Regions from separate parts of the Martelella mangrovi genome, predicted to be linked through region 2. Evidence: riboswitches for the same ligand, from Rfam matches in the RefSeq annotation. Region 2 holds a riboswitch; the other holds the start of a gene.

The links. Region 2 has a riboswitch for FMN ahead of ribD (bifunctional diaminohydroxyphosphoribosylaminopyrimidine deaminase/5-amino-6-(5-phosphoribosylamino)uracil reductase RibD). Riboswitches for the same ligand answer to the same signal wherever they lie in the genome.
Region 1: linked by a shared signal. The riboswitch ahead of ABID12_RS09455 (DMT family transporter) and the one ahead of ribD (bifunctional diaminohydroxyphosphoribosylaminopyrimidine deaminase/5-amino-6-(5-phosphoribosylamino)uracil reductase RibD) in region 2 are both predicted to bind FMN.

What each region holds. Positions count from the first base shown of each region.
Region 1 is NZ_JBEPLY010000005.1:106,303-113,492, reverse strand. It holds gene ABID12_RS09470 (ComEC/Rec2 family competence protein) at 1-94, opposite strand, end outside; gene gltA (citrate synthase) at 347-1,633, shown strand; gene ABID12_RS09460 (esterase-like activity of phytase family protein) at 2,087-4,285, opposite strand; gene ABID12_RS09455 (DMT family transporter) at 4,382-5,263, opposite strand; FMN riboswitch at 5,364-5,515, opposite strand; gene ABID12_RS09450 (HU family DNA-binding protein) at 5,689-5,964, opposite strand; partial or broken gene lon (endopeptidase La) at 6,245-7,190, opposite strand, start outside.
Region 2 is NZ_JBEPLY010000006.1:82,085-89,274, forward strand. It holds gene ABID12_RS10560 (C4-dicarboxylate TRAP transporter substrate-binding protein) at 1-393, opposite strand, end outside; gene ABID12_RS10565 (GntR family transcriptional regulator) at 407-1,126, opposite strand; gene uxuA (mannonate dehydratase) at 1,271-2,467, shown strand; FMN riboswitch at 2,654-2,819, shown strand; gene ribD (bifunctional diaminohydroxyphosphoribosylaminopyrimidine deaminase/5-amino-6-(5-phosphoribosylamino)uracil reductase RibD) at 2,920-3,951, shown strand; gene ribB (3,4-dihydroxy-2-butanone-4-phosphate synthase) at 3,948-5,162, shown strand; gene ribH (6,7-dimethyl-8-ribityllumazine synthase) at 5,215-5,646, shown strand; gene ABID12_RS10590 (YciI family protein) at 5,674-5,967, opposite strand; gene ABID12_RS10595 (TetR/AcrR family transcriptional regulator) at 5,967-6,563, opposite strand; gene ABID12_RS10600 (alpha/beta hydrolase) at 6,767-7,190, opposite strand, start outside.

The DNA.
Region 1 (7,190 bases), on a different contig from region 2:
CGGCTTTCGTTCGCCATCTGCGCAAGCGGCCACGAACGGCGCCGCCCCCGCGCCGCTTTGGACGTTCCGTAACCTGTTTCTCGCCCTCTCCCATCAAAACCGCTCCGCCACAACCTAGGGTATCGTGTGGTTACCTGGAGCAAAAAGCAACGTTGCAGAACGCAGCTTGCGGAAAAATTTCCTTTTCAGAAGCTCAAAAAACTTGCTAAACGCAAATTATAAATCATCACCCGCACCGCAACATGAACCATTCAGCGGCTTGGCAGCGGCGCATCGATCCTATACCTAATTGGTACCTTTGATCGTGTTTATCACGCGTCCCGCGCTGGAAGATTTGGAGGATAGCATGACGGAAACTGGCAAACTCACCTTGGACGGACAGGAACTGGAACTGAACGTCGAAGCAGGCACCTTCGGTCCAAAAGTGCTCGACATCAACAGCCTGTACAAACAGTCAGGCATGTTCACATACGATCCCGGCTTCACCTCGACGGCATCGTGCAAATCGGCAATTACCTATATCGATGGCGACAACGGTATTCTGCTGCACCGCGGTTATCCGATCGACCAGCTGGCCGAAAATGCCGACTTCCTCGAAATCTGCTACTTGCTGCTTTTCGGTGAACTGCCGACGGCAACGCAGAAGAAGGATTTCGACTTCCGCGTCACCCATCACACGATGATTCACGAGCAGATGACACGGCTTTTCACCGGTTTCCGCCGTGATGCTCACCCGATGGCCATCATCTGTGGCGCTGTCGGCGCCATGTCGGCGTTTTATCACGACTCGATCGACATCTCCGACCCCTACAAGCGCGAGATCGCCAGCGTCCGCATGATCGCCAAGATCCCGACGATCGCGGCAATGGCCTACAAGTACCATGTCGGCGAACCCTTCGTGTATCCGCGCAACGATCTCGGCTATGCGGCCAATTTCCTGCATATGTGCTTCGCCACGCCGTGCGAGGAATACAAGGTCAACCCGATCCTGTCGCGCGCGCTCGACCGCATCTTCATCCTGCATGCAGACCACGAGCAGAACGCCTCGACTTCGACGGTGCGTCTTGCCGGTTCTTCGGGCGCCAATCCGTTCGCCTGCATCGCCGCCGGCATTGCCTGCCTGTGGGGCCCGGCGCATGGCGGCGCCAACGAGGCCGCGCTCAACATGCTGCAGGAAATCGGTTCGGTTGACCGGATTCCGGAATACATCGCCCGTGCGAAGGACCGTGATGATCCCTTCCGTCTGATGGGCTTTGGCCACCGCGTCTACAAGAACTACGATCCGCGCGCCAAGATCATGCAGAAGACCTGCCACGAGGTTCTCGGCGAGCTCGGAATCAAGGACGATCCGCTTCTCGATGTCGCCATGGAACTGGAAAGAATTGCGCTGACGGACGAATACTTCATCGAGAAGAAGCTTTATCCGAACATCGACTTCTATTCCGGCATCACGCTGAAGGCTCTGGGCTTCCCCACCACCATGTTCACGGTGCTGTTCGCGCTCGCCCGTACGGTCGGCTGGATCGCCCAGTGGAACGAGATGATCGAAGATCCCGAACAGCGCATCGGTCGCCCGCGTCAGCTTTACACAGGCGCCGCCGAACGCGACTTCGTCGCCGTTGCCGACCGCTGATCGGTCAATACACAGTTCGAAACGTTGAAAAGACAGGCCGGTCGTCAGACCGGCCTGTCTCGGTTTGTTGACAAAGCGGCCCCTCACTCTGGGTCATCCTCGGGCTCGACCCGAGGAACCAGGGCCAAACGATATACGCTCACTTTAAACCCTTTCTTATCAAAGGGTTGAGTGGAATGGATGCTCGGATCAAGTCCGAGCATGACACCTCTGGGAAGGGCTGGTGGAGGCAACAACCCTACGTCTTCGGGTTTGTCAGCAGTCTGAGACAGGCCGGTCCTTAGACCGGCCCGTTTTTTATTTGCAGGCCATTATTGTCCCGACAGCGCGCCCCGAGCATGGCGCAGGTGAAGAAATGCCGGCGATATAAAAAAGCCGCAGTGCATTTTGCGCCGCGACCTCTTAAGGACATTTTGCCCGGGCAACATTCCTGCCGCCCGGGCGTGTTATGCGTTACTGCGTCATCGGAACCTTGAAGAACAGCGTTTCGCCGGAGCTGTCGTCCACGCCGTCATTGTCGGTCACGGCATAGGCCGTGCCATCGGCGGCGATGGTGAAGCCTTCGATCTTGTCGGCGACATAGCCATTGGTGGCCGATTTCATCAGCGGCAGCAGATCGGTGACTTCTTCCTTCTGCACGACCGGCAGCTCCGCGCCGATCGGCGCCGGCTTCATGTCCGAAAGCGCAACCTTGTAGAGCTTCTTGACCTTTGCAGCTTCGCCGATCTGGTTGTCGCGCTCGATGATGTAGGCATTGTCACCATTGACGGAAATTTCGGACAGGCCGATCCAGCCCTTTTCCGGGGTTTCCAGCGGATAGGAGACTGCGCCCCATTCACCGGTCGCCGGCGTGTAGGCCAGAAGCTTGACGAAGCCCTTCTCGTCGTCGCCCCATTCGCGCTGAACAGCCATCCACAGCGTCAGATCATCGCCCTCACCCACCGTGGTGATGCCTTCCATGCCGAACCGCGTCTGATGGGCAAGCAGTTCATCCGGCAGGTTGATGGTTTCGGTGATTTCACCGGTCCCGTCGATGTGCAGAACCCTGTGCGGCACTTCTTTGTCGGGATGACCTTCGGAAGCCAGCCAGAAGCCGCCATTGCCATCAACGGCAACGCCTTCGAGATCGAGCTTTTCCGCCGGCTGTCCATCGTGCGTCACGCGGATGGCGTCGGTGATCAGCGCCGGCTTTCTGGAGGCGTCGATGATGAAGACGGAGGGTTGCGCCGAATAGAAGCTGTCATTGACCGCGTAGAGCCTGCTGGCGTCTTCCGGGTCGGCGGCAAGGCTGGAAAGCGCACCGAACCCGATCAGCGGATCATGGTTCACATCAGAGGCGATCTGCGGATAGTCGGCCTCGCCCTCTTCATAGGCATAGAGCATCACATGCGCACGCACGCCGCCATCGGGCCCTAGGTCTTCCTCATTGGCCGTCACCAGCAGGTTGCGGGCGGGAATGGCAACGCCGCTTTCCGGCGCGATCCCCGAGGGCAGAAGCTGCATCAGCTCCGGAGCGTCCTGGACATTGTCATTATAGACGCCGACAACGGAACCGCGCTCGGACATGACGAAAAGATAGTTGTTGTCGCCGAACCGGCCGGTGATCAGCCCTTCCGGCTCAACGCCCTTCTTGCCGGCACGCTTGTCCGGGAAGTGACCGATGGAAGCAACAGCGCGTTCGAACGAGGCGCCGGCCTCATACAGCAGCTCGCCGGTATCGGAAAAGATCGAGAAGCCACGCGAACCGCCCTTGTAGTCGCCCTCATTGGCGATCACGAAGCGATCGTTGTCGAGCCATTTTACGGTGTCGGGCTCGCGCGGAATACCGGTCAGCGAACCGGTGAAATCGAGGCGACCGTCGCGTTCGGTATCAATGTCGGCAAGATCGACCGTGCCGGCGGCAAAGTGGTTCTTCACCTCGCCGGTATTGCCGTCGACGATGACGATGCCGTTGTTTTCCTGCAGCGTGACGACAATCTCGTTGTCATCGTTGATGTCGACAAATTCCGGTTCCGGATCGCTCGGCGCGGTCATCTCGTCAAAACCGGTCATGGCAACATGTTTCGTCGTTGCACAGTCGGCGCCGCCGTCGTTCAACGCGATGATCACCAGATCGCCGGCGGGCATCTGCGGAATTTCACCGTCATTCAGGTCTTCGTCGCGCTCGTTTTCAATCGCAATGGCCACGATCGCGCCATCGGGCGATACGGCAACCGAGTCGGGCTGGCCGCCGAGATCGCACTTTGCCTCAAGCGTCTGCGATGCAATGTCGATCACGCCGAGGAAGCCGGACGGCGCGGTGAAGCTTTCGGACGTGTTGACGCCGACATAGGCTTTCGCGCCGGAAACAGCCACCGAGGTCGGTTCACCGTCGAGCTTGACGGTACCGGCGGCCTTTGGTGCGCGCGGGTCGGTGATGTCGACGAAACCGACGGCTTCGAGCGGGCTGTCAGAATATACCAGCATATTGCCGTCTTCGGTTGCGGTGATGATTTCCGCGGACGTGGCGCTCATGGCGTCCATATCCGCAGGAAGGTTTTCGGCGACGTTGAAAACGGCGATGCGGTTGAAGACCGGCTCGGCGGACGCGGGGATCGCGACTGAAGCCAGAAGTGCGGCAGACAGCGCCGCGCCGGTAAGACGGAGTTTCATAGGTTTCCCTCCTGAGGTTGAATCACCGGAGGGTTGTGCGTCACGGCTGTGACAGGATGATTACGTCCCGATGACGCCGGTGTGACACCATCGCCGTCATCGCTCACGCCGCCGCTCGATCAGCAGGATCGACAACGAGGCCGCCACGATCATCAAGCCACCAACCCAGAACAGCATATCGGGCGCATAGCCGAACACCAGCCAGCCGCCGAGAACATTGAGCGGCAGTTTCAGGTCGTCGAACGGCTGGACATAGGCGGCATCGGCGCTGGAATAGGCCAGCGTGAGAAAATACTGCGCCAGCACGGTCATCAGCCCCAGCGCCAGCATGATCCACACCACGTCGCCCGTGGGCACGGCAAAACCGCCGCCAATCGCCACCACGGCATTGATCGGCGTCAGCAGCATCAGCAGCCAGACGGTGATCGATTCCGGTTTTTCATGCGCCGTCAGCTTCTTGGTGATCAGCGATGTACCGCCCCACAAAAGCGCAGACAGCACCGGCAGCAGCGCCGCCCAGGTGAAACCCGACGACCATGGCTGCAGGATCAGCACAGCGCCGGTAAAGCCGACAGCCGTAGCAATCCACCGCGACGGCCCGACACGCTCGCCCAGAAAGATCCTGGCGCCGACGATAATAAAGAAGGGTGACGTCATCACCAGCGCAATCGCCTGGCTGAGCGGAACAGAGGCAAGACCGATGGCCCAGGCCTGAACGCCAAGTGCGGAGAGCGCAACACGCGCGATATGCTGTCCCGGATAGGCGGTGCGCATCACCGCAAGCCCGGTGCGCCAGAGATAGGGAATGGCAAACAGAAAGGCGATGCCATATTGCCAGAAGGCAATGGACGAGGCTGCAAAGCCCATCTTCATGGTGAGCTGCTGGATCAGCACATTGCCGGCGGCATAAACCACACCGGCAAGCACCATCCAGAATGCACCGGTCAACGCGGGAGAACGATAGATTGCCTTGCTCATGCCTGTCTTGATCCTTCATGGCGCCCGGGGCGCATGCAATAAGGGGACGGACGACGCATGGCACCGGCGGCAATCGGCAAAAGCCGAGACATCCGGCAACCCGCATTCTCTTTCTTCCGGACTGTAACCGTCGGCTCCGGATTTCAACCGGATCTGCTGACCCTTTCCGGCATTGACCGGAAAGGCGCTCGCGGGCTTGCGTGAGAAACGCTTACCGCCGGTGGGGTATCTCACCCCGCCCCGAGAATGTGCCGTCGGCAGAGTTCTGTCTCCGGCATGGTTTGTTGTGCAACAAGTAGTGACATCGCCGGTCCGCGGCAAGTCAATTCTGACGGGGACGTCGGTAACTGAGCGTCAACGAAACAGGCAACAAAAAACCCGGGGCCAGGGCCCCGGGTTTCGTGCCATTCATGAGAAGGCGGAACTTAGGAGTTGCAAGCTTCCTTGAGGCCCTTGCCAGCCGTGAACTTCGGAACGTTGCGGGCCGGGATATCGACCTCTGCACCCGTCGACGGGTTGCGGCCCTTGCGCGCAGCACTGTGCGACACGGTGAAGGCACCGAAACCGGCGAGGCGAACTTCGCCGCCGTTCTTCAGTTCACCCTGTACGGCGTCGAACACGGCGTCGACTGCGGAAGCTGCATCGGTTTTGGACAGACCGGCCTTTTCGGCAACGGAAGCTACGAGTTCACTCTTGTTCATGTTTCCACCCTTTCTCAAATGGTTCGAAACGGATCAATTTTTTCCCAGGGGCCTCGGCAAGGCTTACACCGCTACCCGCTGTCATCCAAAAGCCTTGCGTTTCAAGGAATTGCAATAGGCTTACCGCAATTTGTGGGGAAAAGGACGACCAAAGGACGACCTCAGGGGCCCCTTTTCCACAGGAGCCCCTGAAAAATGGCGAGAATTCGGCGTTAATGCGCCACTGTTTTGTTCGAGTCACCGTCTGATTCATCAGCGGGAATCGAGACCGGATCAGTCTCCGGATCCCACTCGATGGGCTGCGGCGCCTCGACCAGCGCATGCTGCAGCACCTCGCCCATGCGCGACACGGGAATGATTTCCAGACCGTTCTTCACGTTGTCCGGGATCTCCGGAAGGTCCTTGGCGTTCTCTTCGGGGATCAGCACCTTGGTGATACCACCGCGAAGTGCTGCCAGAAGTTTTTCCTTCAGACCGCCGATCGGCAGAACCCGGCCGCGCAGCGTGATCTCGCCTGTCATGGCCACGTTCTTGTTCACCGGAATACCGGTCATCACGGAAACGATCGCCGTTGCCATGGCGACACCGGCAGACGGTCCGTCCTTGGGCGTTGCGCCTTCGGGAACATGGACGTGAATGTCAGTCTTGTCGAACATAGGCGGTTTGATGCCGAAATCGACCGCACGCGAGCGAACATAGGATGCCGCCGCAGAAATCGATTCCTTCATGACATCGCGCAGATTGCCGGTGACCGTCATGCGGCCCTTGCCGGGCATCATCACGCCTTCGATCGTCAGAAGCTCGCCACCGACTTCCGTCCACGCCAGACCGGTCACGACACCAACCTGGTCGTCACCTTCGGCCTCGCCATGGCGGAAGCGCTGGACGCCGAGATAATCCTCAAGGTTATCCGCCGTGACATGCACTGCGGTCTTGTCGCCCTTGACGATCTCGGTCACGGCCTTGCGGGCAAGCTTCATCAGCTCACGCTCCAGGCTGCGCACGCCCGCCTCGCGGGTGTACTGCTGGATCGTGCGTTCCAGCGCGCCGTCGTCGACCGAGAACTCCTCGGGCTTGAGCGCGTGTTCACGGATTGCCTTGGGCAGCAGGTGACGCTTCGCGATTTCCAGCTTTTCCTGTTCGGTGTAGCCGGCAATGCGAATGATCTCCATACGGTCCATCAGCGGGCCGGGAATGTCGAGCGTGTTGGCCGTGGTGATGAACAT
Region 2 (7,190 bases):
CCACTCGTCGAAGAGGTCGGACGTGACAACCTTGCGGATACCCTCATAGCCGTTGGCGAGATAGGGCGCACCGAGCACACCGAACTCATCCACGAAAACGGCAAGGCGTCCGCCATCGACGACAACGGCAACGGGAGCGCCGGCGCGAGCCTGCTCGAGCACGTCCTCATCGGGGCCGAGCTGGGAATTCGGAAACAGCCGCACCTCGAGCGCGCCGTCGGAGGCTTCGGCGACATTGTCGCGGAACGCTTCGAGGCCCTTGTAGAGCGGGTCATTGGTGGCCAGCGCCGTATTGACGTTCAGCGTATAGTCGGCGGCCAGCGCAGAACCGGCGAGAAGGCTGGCGGCAAGGCCGGCCAGTGCAATGCTGCCCAGTTTGGTGAAATGTGTCATGTCGTCCTCCCTATCAGACGTTGGAGTTCGGGGCGGCCTGACGCCCCGGAGCTTCGAAAAATTCAGGCTTTTCCTCAAAGATGGCGGGAAGATCGCTCAGGATCTCCTGCAAATGTCCGCGAACGGCACGTTCGGCGGCCTGTGGATCGCCGGCGCCGATGGCGTCGACAATGGCTTTGTGCTGGGCGGTCAGCTTGACCATCGGAAAGCGCAGAAGGCTGAGATAACGCACCCGGTCCATCTGTACCTTCAGGCCCTCTATGAGCGCCCAGGCCCTTGCCTTGCCGGCGGCATCGGCAAGGGTCTTGTGAAACAGTTCGTCGAGCTGGATGAACCGGCTGGCATCCCGGGTTGCCGCTTCGCTCTGTTCCTTAAGCTGCCGCCGCAATTCATCCACCAGTCCGGCATCGGGATCGGCGGCGAGAAGCTTGACGATATCCGCCTCGATTGCCTCACGGACAAAACGGGCATCCATGACGGCGGCCTGCGAAATACGGCGCACGAAAGTGCCGCGTTGCGGACGGACCTCAAGCAGCCCTTCTTCGGAAAGCTTGATGAAGGCCTCGCGCACGGGCTGGCGGCTGACGGCGAACCGTGCTGCCAGTTCCGATTCCGAAAGCCGGGAGCCTGGCGGCAGTTCATTGTGGATGATCAGGTCGCGCAGAATGCCGTGCAGCTGCGATCCGACCGGTGCGCCCGGTGCGATGCTGGTGGCTATTGTCTCTGGCAACATGTCTGAACCTCCCGATAAATTTCAGTCTGCACCATACTTCCATACTAGTCAACAATCTAATTTGGTGCTAGTGATTTCGTATGACAGGGCGAACCTTCTCGCTTAGGTTTGGCCGCAATAACGCATATGCTCAGGGAGAGAATGATGAGGCAGACTTGGCGCTGGTTCGGTCCTTTGGACCGGGTATCCGTCGATGACATGCTGCAGGCGGGCGTGGAGGGTGTGGTGACCGCACTTCACCACGTGGCCACAGGCGCGGTCTGGACGCCGGAAGAGATCGCCAAACGGCAGCAGGAGCTGGCGGTCATGGCCGACGGCACCCCTTCGGGTCTCAAATGGGAAGTGGTCGAAAGCCTGCCTGTTTCGGAAGATATCAAGAAGCAGAAGGGCGACTGGCGCGCGCATCTCGAAAACTACAAGGTCAGCCTCGCAAATCTCAGCCGCGCCGGCATCGAGACGATCTGCTACAATTTCATGCCGGTGCTCGACTGGACCCGGACCGACCTCGCCTGGCGCCTGCCGTCGGGTGCAACCTGCATGCGCTTCGACTATGCCGATTTTGCCGCTTTCGATATTCATGTTCTTAAGCGCAAGGGCGCGGCCGAGGATTTTCCCGAAGCAATCCGCGATGAGGCGGCGCGCCGTTTTGCCGATATGGACGATGCGCGCAAGCAGTTGCTTGCCAGAAACATTGTTTTCGGCCTGCCCGGGGCTGCCGAAAGCTTCACGCTGGAAGATGTGCGCCACCATCTTGGCGAATATGCCGCGATGTCGCCGGACGGGCTGCGCGCCAATTTCACCGCCTTTCTCGAGGAGGTTGCGCCCGTTGCCGAAAAGCTCGGTCTCAGGCTTTGCTGCCATCCCGATGATCCACCCTTCGGCCTTCTCGGCCTGCCGCGCGTGATGTCGACGGAAGCCGACTACAAGATGATGATGGACGCAGTCGACACGCCCGCAAACGGGATTACGCTCTGCTCCGGTTCACTCGGCGCGCGCCCGGACAACGACCTGCCGGGCATGATGGAGCGGCTTGGCGATCGCGTGCATTTCCTGCATCTGCGCAATGTTCACCGCGAGACCGGCGACATCAAGGGATCGTTCTACGAGTCGGAACATCTCGGCGGCGATACCGATATGGTCGCGCTTGTTGCTGCAGCGCTTGCAGAGGAAAAGCGGCGTCGCGAAGCGGGCCGGGTCGACTGGAATATTCCCTTCCGCCCGGATCACGGTCTCGACATTCTCGATGACCAGAACCGTAAGGCTCAGCCGGGTTACCCGGCGATCGGCCGCCTGAAGGGGCTTGCCGAATTGCGCGGCATCGTTGCGGCGCTCAGCCGCTGAGGACGTGCCGCTCCGGCAAGGTGAAGGCCGGCGTCAGCAGGCTTTCGCGCTGCCGGGGCGAACAGCTGCGTTGTGTGACCGCATTGGCGGGCCGGGTTTCGGGCGTGACGGGCTGTTCACAAATTCACGCTTGTCAAATTTAAATCGCGTGTCTAAGTTTATTGCGTCGGCCGGAAGTCCGGTCGGCGACGTTCTCAGGGCGGGGTGCAATTCCCCACCGGCGGTAATTGCTCTTTTCGAGCATCAGCCCGCGAGCGCTTCGATTTAAGGGAAAACTCCTGATAATCGAAGGTCAGCAGATCCGGTGTGATTCCGGAGCCGACGGTTAAAGTCCGGATGGAAGAGAACAGCGTGTGCCAAGGTGCGCATTGTATCCCATATTGTGGGCGCAATGCGTGTTTTCCCCGCTTTTTGCCCTGCATGGCGTCTTTGTCGAATGATGAGGCGAAAGCATGGGCATATACCCCGCCGCAGAAAATCTGAATGCCGCCGTCGTGACGGCCGCGCTCGCCCGCGCCATTGAGGGTGCCGTGCGGTTTGCCGGCGCAACATCGCCCAATCCGCCCGTTGGCTGCGTGCTGCTTGATGCCGCCGGCGTGGTGCTTGCCGAAGGGTTTCACCGCAAGGCCGGAGCCCCGCATGCGGAGGCCGCGGCCATTGCCGAAGCGCGCGCGGCGGGACTTGTCAGCCGGGTTCACACCGTTGTCGTCACGCTTGAGCCCTGCAATCATCACGGCCGCACGCCGCCCTGTGCCGATGCCATCCTGGCAACGCCGGCCCGGCGCGTGGTCATCGGCGCCCCCGATCCCAATCCGGGTGTGACGGGCGGCGGTGCGGCCCGGCTTGCCGCCGCCGGGCTTTTGGTCACCTTTGCCGGTGCGATGGCCGATGAGCGGGCCCGGCAGCTGGCGCTTCTGTCATCCCGGTTGATCGCGCCCTTTGCAAAGCAGACGGTCACCGGGCTGCCCTGGGTCACGGTCAAGCAGGCGGTCGATGCCGATGGCAATATGGTGCCGCCTGCCGGTGCCAAAACCTTTACCTCGCCCGCATCCCTGACGCTTGCCCATCGCCTGCGCCGCCGCGCCGATGCGATCCTGACGGGGTCCGGCACGATCCTCGCCGATCATCCCGAACTGACCGTTCGGCGGGTTCCCGATTTTGCCGGCAAGCAGCGTGTGCTGGCGATCCTCGACCGGCGGGGAAGGGTTCCGGCGGATTATATCGCGGCGGCTGAAGCGCGCGGCTTTTCCGTCGTCATATCCGAAAACCTGACGGACAGTCTGCAAATGCTCGGCGAACGTGGCGTACTGGAAGTGCTGGTCGAAGCCGGCCCCTCGCTGACCTCCTCGGTGCTGGAAAACGGGCTGTGGGACGAGCATGTCCATATCCGCAAAGGCGACCCCGACCGGGTTCGCATCTTCCGCCGCGCCAACGAATTTGACGACCTGAACGAGGCGATCTTTCCGCCCGGAGAACAAGAATGACCAAGATGGAACGCAATCTGACCGCCTCTGCGGTGGAAAAGGCCCTTGCTGCACTGAAAGCCGGCGGCATGGTGCTGCTGGTCGATGACGAAACCCGCGAGAATGAGGGCGATGTCGTTGTCGCTGCCGATTTCGCCACGCCGGCGGCCGTGAATTTCATGGCGAAACATGCACGCGGGTTGATCTGCCTGACGCTGACGGGCGAACAGGTCGACCGGCTGGGCCTCAAGCCAATGGTGCAAAACAACCGCGCGCGCCACGAAACGGCGTTCACCGTTTCCATCGAGGCGGCGGAAGGCATTTCCACCGGCATTTCGGCGGCCGAGCGCGCCCGCACCATCGCCGCGGCTGCCAACCCTCAGGCCGTGCCGTCCGATATCGTTTCGCCCGGCCATATGTTTCCGCTGCGCGCGGCCGATGGCGGCGTTCTGGTGCGTGACGGCCATACCGAAGGGGCGGTCGATCTGGCGCGCCTTGCCGGGCTCAATCCGGCTGCCGTCATCTGCGAGGTGATGCGCGACGATGGCGAGATGGCGCGCCGGCCCGATCTGGAAACCTTTGCGAAAACCCACGACATGCCGCTCCTGACTATCCGGGAGCTTGCCGAATACCGCATGCGGACCGAAATTCTCGTCGAGGAAGTTGCCCGGGCAGAACTGCCCACGGCCGTCGCAGGCTTCAAGGCGCATGCGTTCAGGAGCCTGATCGACGGAACCGAACATCTGGCGCTGGTGAAAGGGCCGCTCGGCAATGCGCCGCTTGTGCGTGTGCATTCCGAATGCCTGACCGGCGATGTTTTCGGCTCGCTTCGCTGTGACTGCGGCGAGCAATTGCATCAGGCCATGGCGATGATCGGCGAAGAGGGCGGCGTGATCGTCTATCTCAAGGGCCATGAAGGGCGCGGTATCGGCCTTGCCAACAAGATCCGCGCTTACGGCCTGCAGGAAGAAAAGGGGCTCGACACCCATGCGGCCAATCTGGCGCTTGGCCTGCCGGCCGATGCCCGCGATTATCACGCTGCCGTCCATATTCTGAAAAGCCTGGGCATCTCGCGCCTGCGGCTGCTGTCCAACAATCCGGAAAAGCCCGAGGCCCTGGAGCGGGCGGGCCTGTCGATCGAGAAACGGGTGCCGCTGATCACGGCAACAAACCCCTTCAACGAAACCTATCTGGCGGCAAAGCGCACAAAATTCGGCCATATCCTGCCGTAAGCGCCGCGCGCCAGCATCACTCCCGACTTTTGATTCTGAAAGGAAATTCTCTGTGTCTCACCGTATCGCGATCGTCATTTCCCGCTTCAACGAAAAGGTCACGAGCGGCCTTCTCAAAGGCGCGCAAGCCGAGCTGTCGGAACGCGGCGCACCGGTTGCCGATGCCGATATCTTCGAGGTTCCGGGGGCTTTCGAGACGCCGCTGGTGGCGAAAAAACTGGCGCTGAGCGGCAAGTTTGACGGCGTTGTCTGCCTCGGCGCGGTGATCAAGGGGGAAACGGCGCATTTCGAATATATTTCGGAAGCTGCCGCCCACGGGCTGATGCAGGTCTCGCTCGAAACCGGCGTGCCTGCCTCTTTCGGCATTCTGACTACTTATACGGCCGAGCAGGCCTTTGCCCGATGTGCGGACGACAGCCATAACAAGGGCCGCGAAGCGGCTGCTGCCTGTGTTGAAGCGCTGGCGGCGCTGGCTAAGATATGAGCGGTATAAATACCGCTCGATCTGCCTCTAAGCCGCTGGTTTGAGAAAGCTGAGCGCGTCTGATGTTCGTTTTGCATCGATCTCGAAGGTCTCGGCAGTGACAATGCCGTGGACCACGAACGGGTCCTCTGCAATGCGGGCATCATGCGCCTGCCGGCTTTCGCCGTGGGCGAGCACGGCGCCGCCACCTTGTTCGGCAAGTGAGCCGACACAGATGAAGGCATTTTCTGCAAAACCTTTGGCGATCCAGGCATTGTGATCGGCCATGAACTGAGGCGCTTCGGATCGGTTGTCGGAAAATTTCAGTAGGGTGACGAACATCACAGGCTCCGTGGCAAGAGAGAAGGAATTGTTTCCGGCAGGGCCGCGAGCCAGTCGTCCATTCCGGCGACTTCCTTGCGGATATAGGTTTCATCACGAAAGGCGCTTGCCATCACAGCAACGCCTTGTGACCATGTGAGCACCTGAAGCGCCAGGTCATCGCTGCGGTCGCCCGCTCCAAGATCTGAAAACGCGCGGGCAAGCCAATTGCGAAACAACATGAAGATTTCGGTGGCGCGGCTCATGAGATGGTGGTCGAGCTTGGCAAGTTCCGAACAGAGCGTTCCCACTGGGCATCCATGGAGCATGATCTTTGCCCGGTTGCTGATGAGGATGTGGATAAAAGCGCGGATACGCCGTCGCGGCTCGCCGTCTTCCGCCTCCCAGCGTTCAAGCATCGCACGGGTCGTCTCCAGCCGCCTTGAGATAACGGCGTCCAGAATGTCATCTTTGGATTTGAAATGGTGATAGAAATTGCCGCGCGAGATGCCGACGGCTGACGCGATGTCGGCAAACGATGTTGCTTCGAACCCGCCCTCGTAGAACAGCGCCTCGGCCTTTTCGACAATCAGATTGCGCGTTGTTGGGTTTGCCATTTTGACCGATCCTCACTGGGATATTATGATTAGGACAAATGTCCTAGTTGGTCAAGAGGCGTATATGGCGGCCGTCTCGCGGTCATTTCGCCCCACGGTTTCCGCCGGTCTTCAATAGACGGGGATGATGCTCGTAAAAAGGTATGGCCCCGTCGGCAGTCTCGTGCCTGCCGGAGGGGCTCCGGCAGGCATTTTTATTGTGGTTATGCGAGGTGCTGTTCGAAGAAGCCCTGCAGCTTGTCGAAGGGGATGATGTCGGTCTGGTCGTAGAGATCGACGTGATCGGCGCCATCGATGATCATGATTTCCTTCGGTTCGGCAGCCGCCTTGTAGGCGTCCTCGGTGAAATAGCGCGAATGTGCTTCCGAACCCGCGATGACCAGCATCGGACGCGGCGAGATTTCGTCGACATAGGTCAGAAGCGGCATGTTCATGAAGGACAGCGGATTGGTCACGGTCCAGCCGGCATTGGAGTTGACCGAACGGGGGTGATAACCGCGCTCGGTCTTGTAGTAGCCGTAATACATGCGGATGACCGGATCATCGATGCCGTCGAGGCTGTCGGGCAGGCCGCCGGCCAGCGCCGGCTCGCCGCTTTTCGCATCGTCCCAGCGCTGATAGCTCATC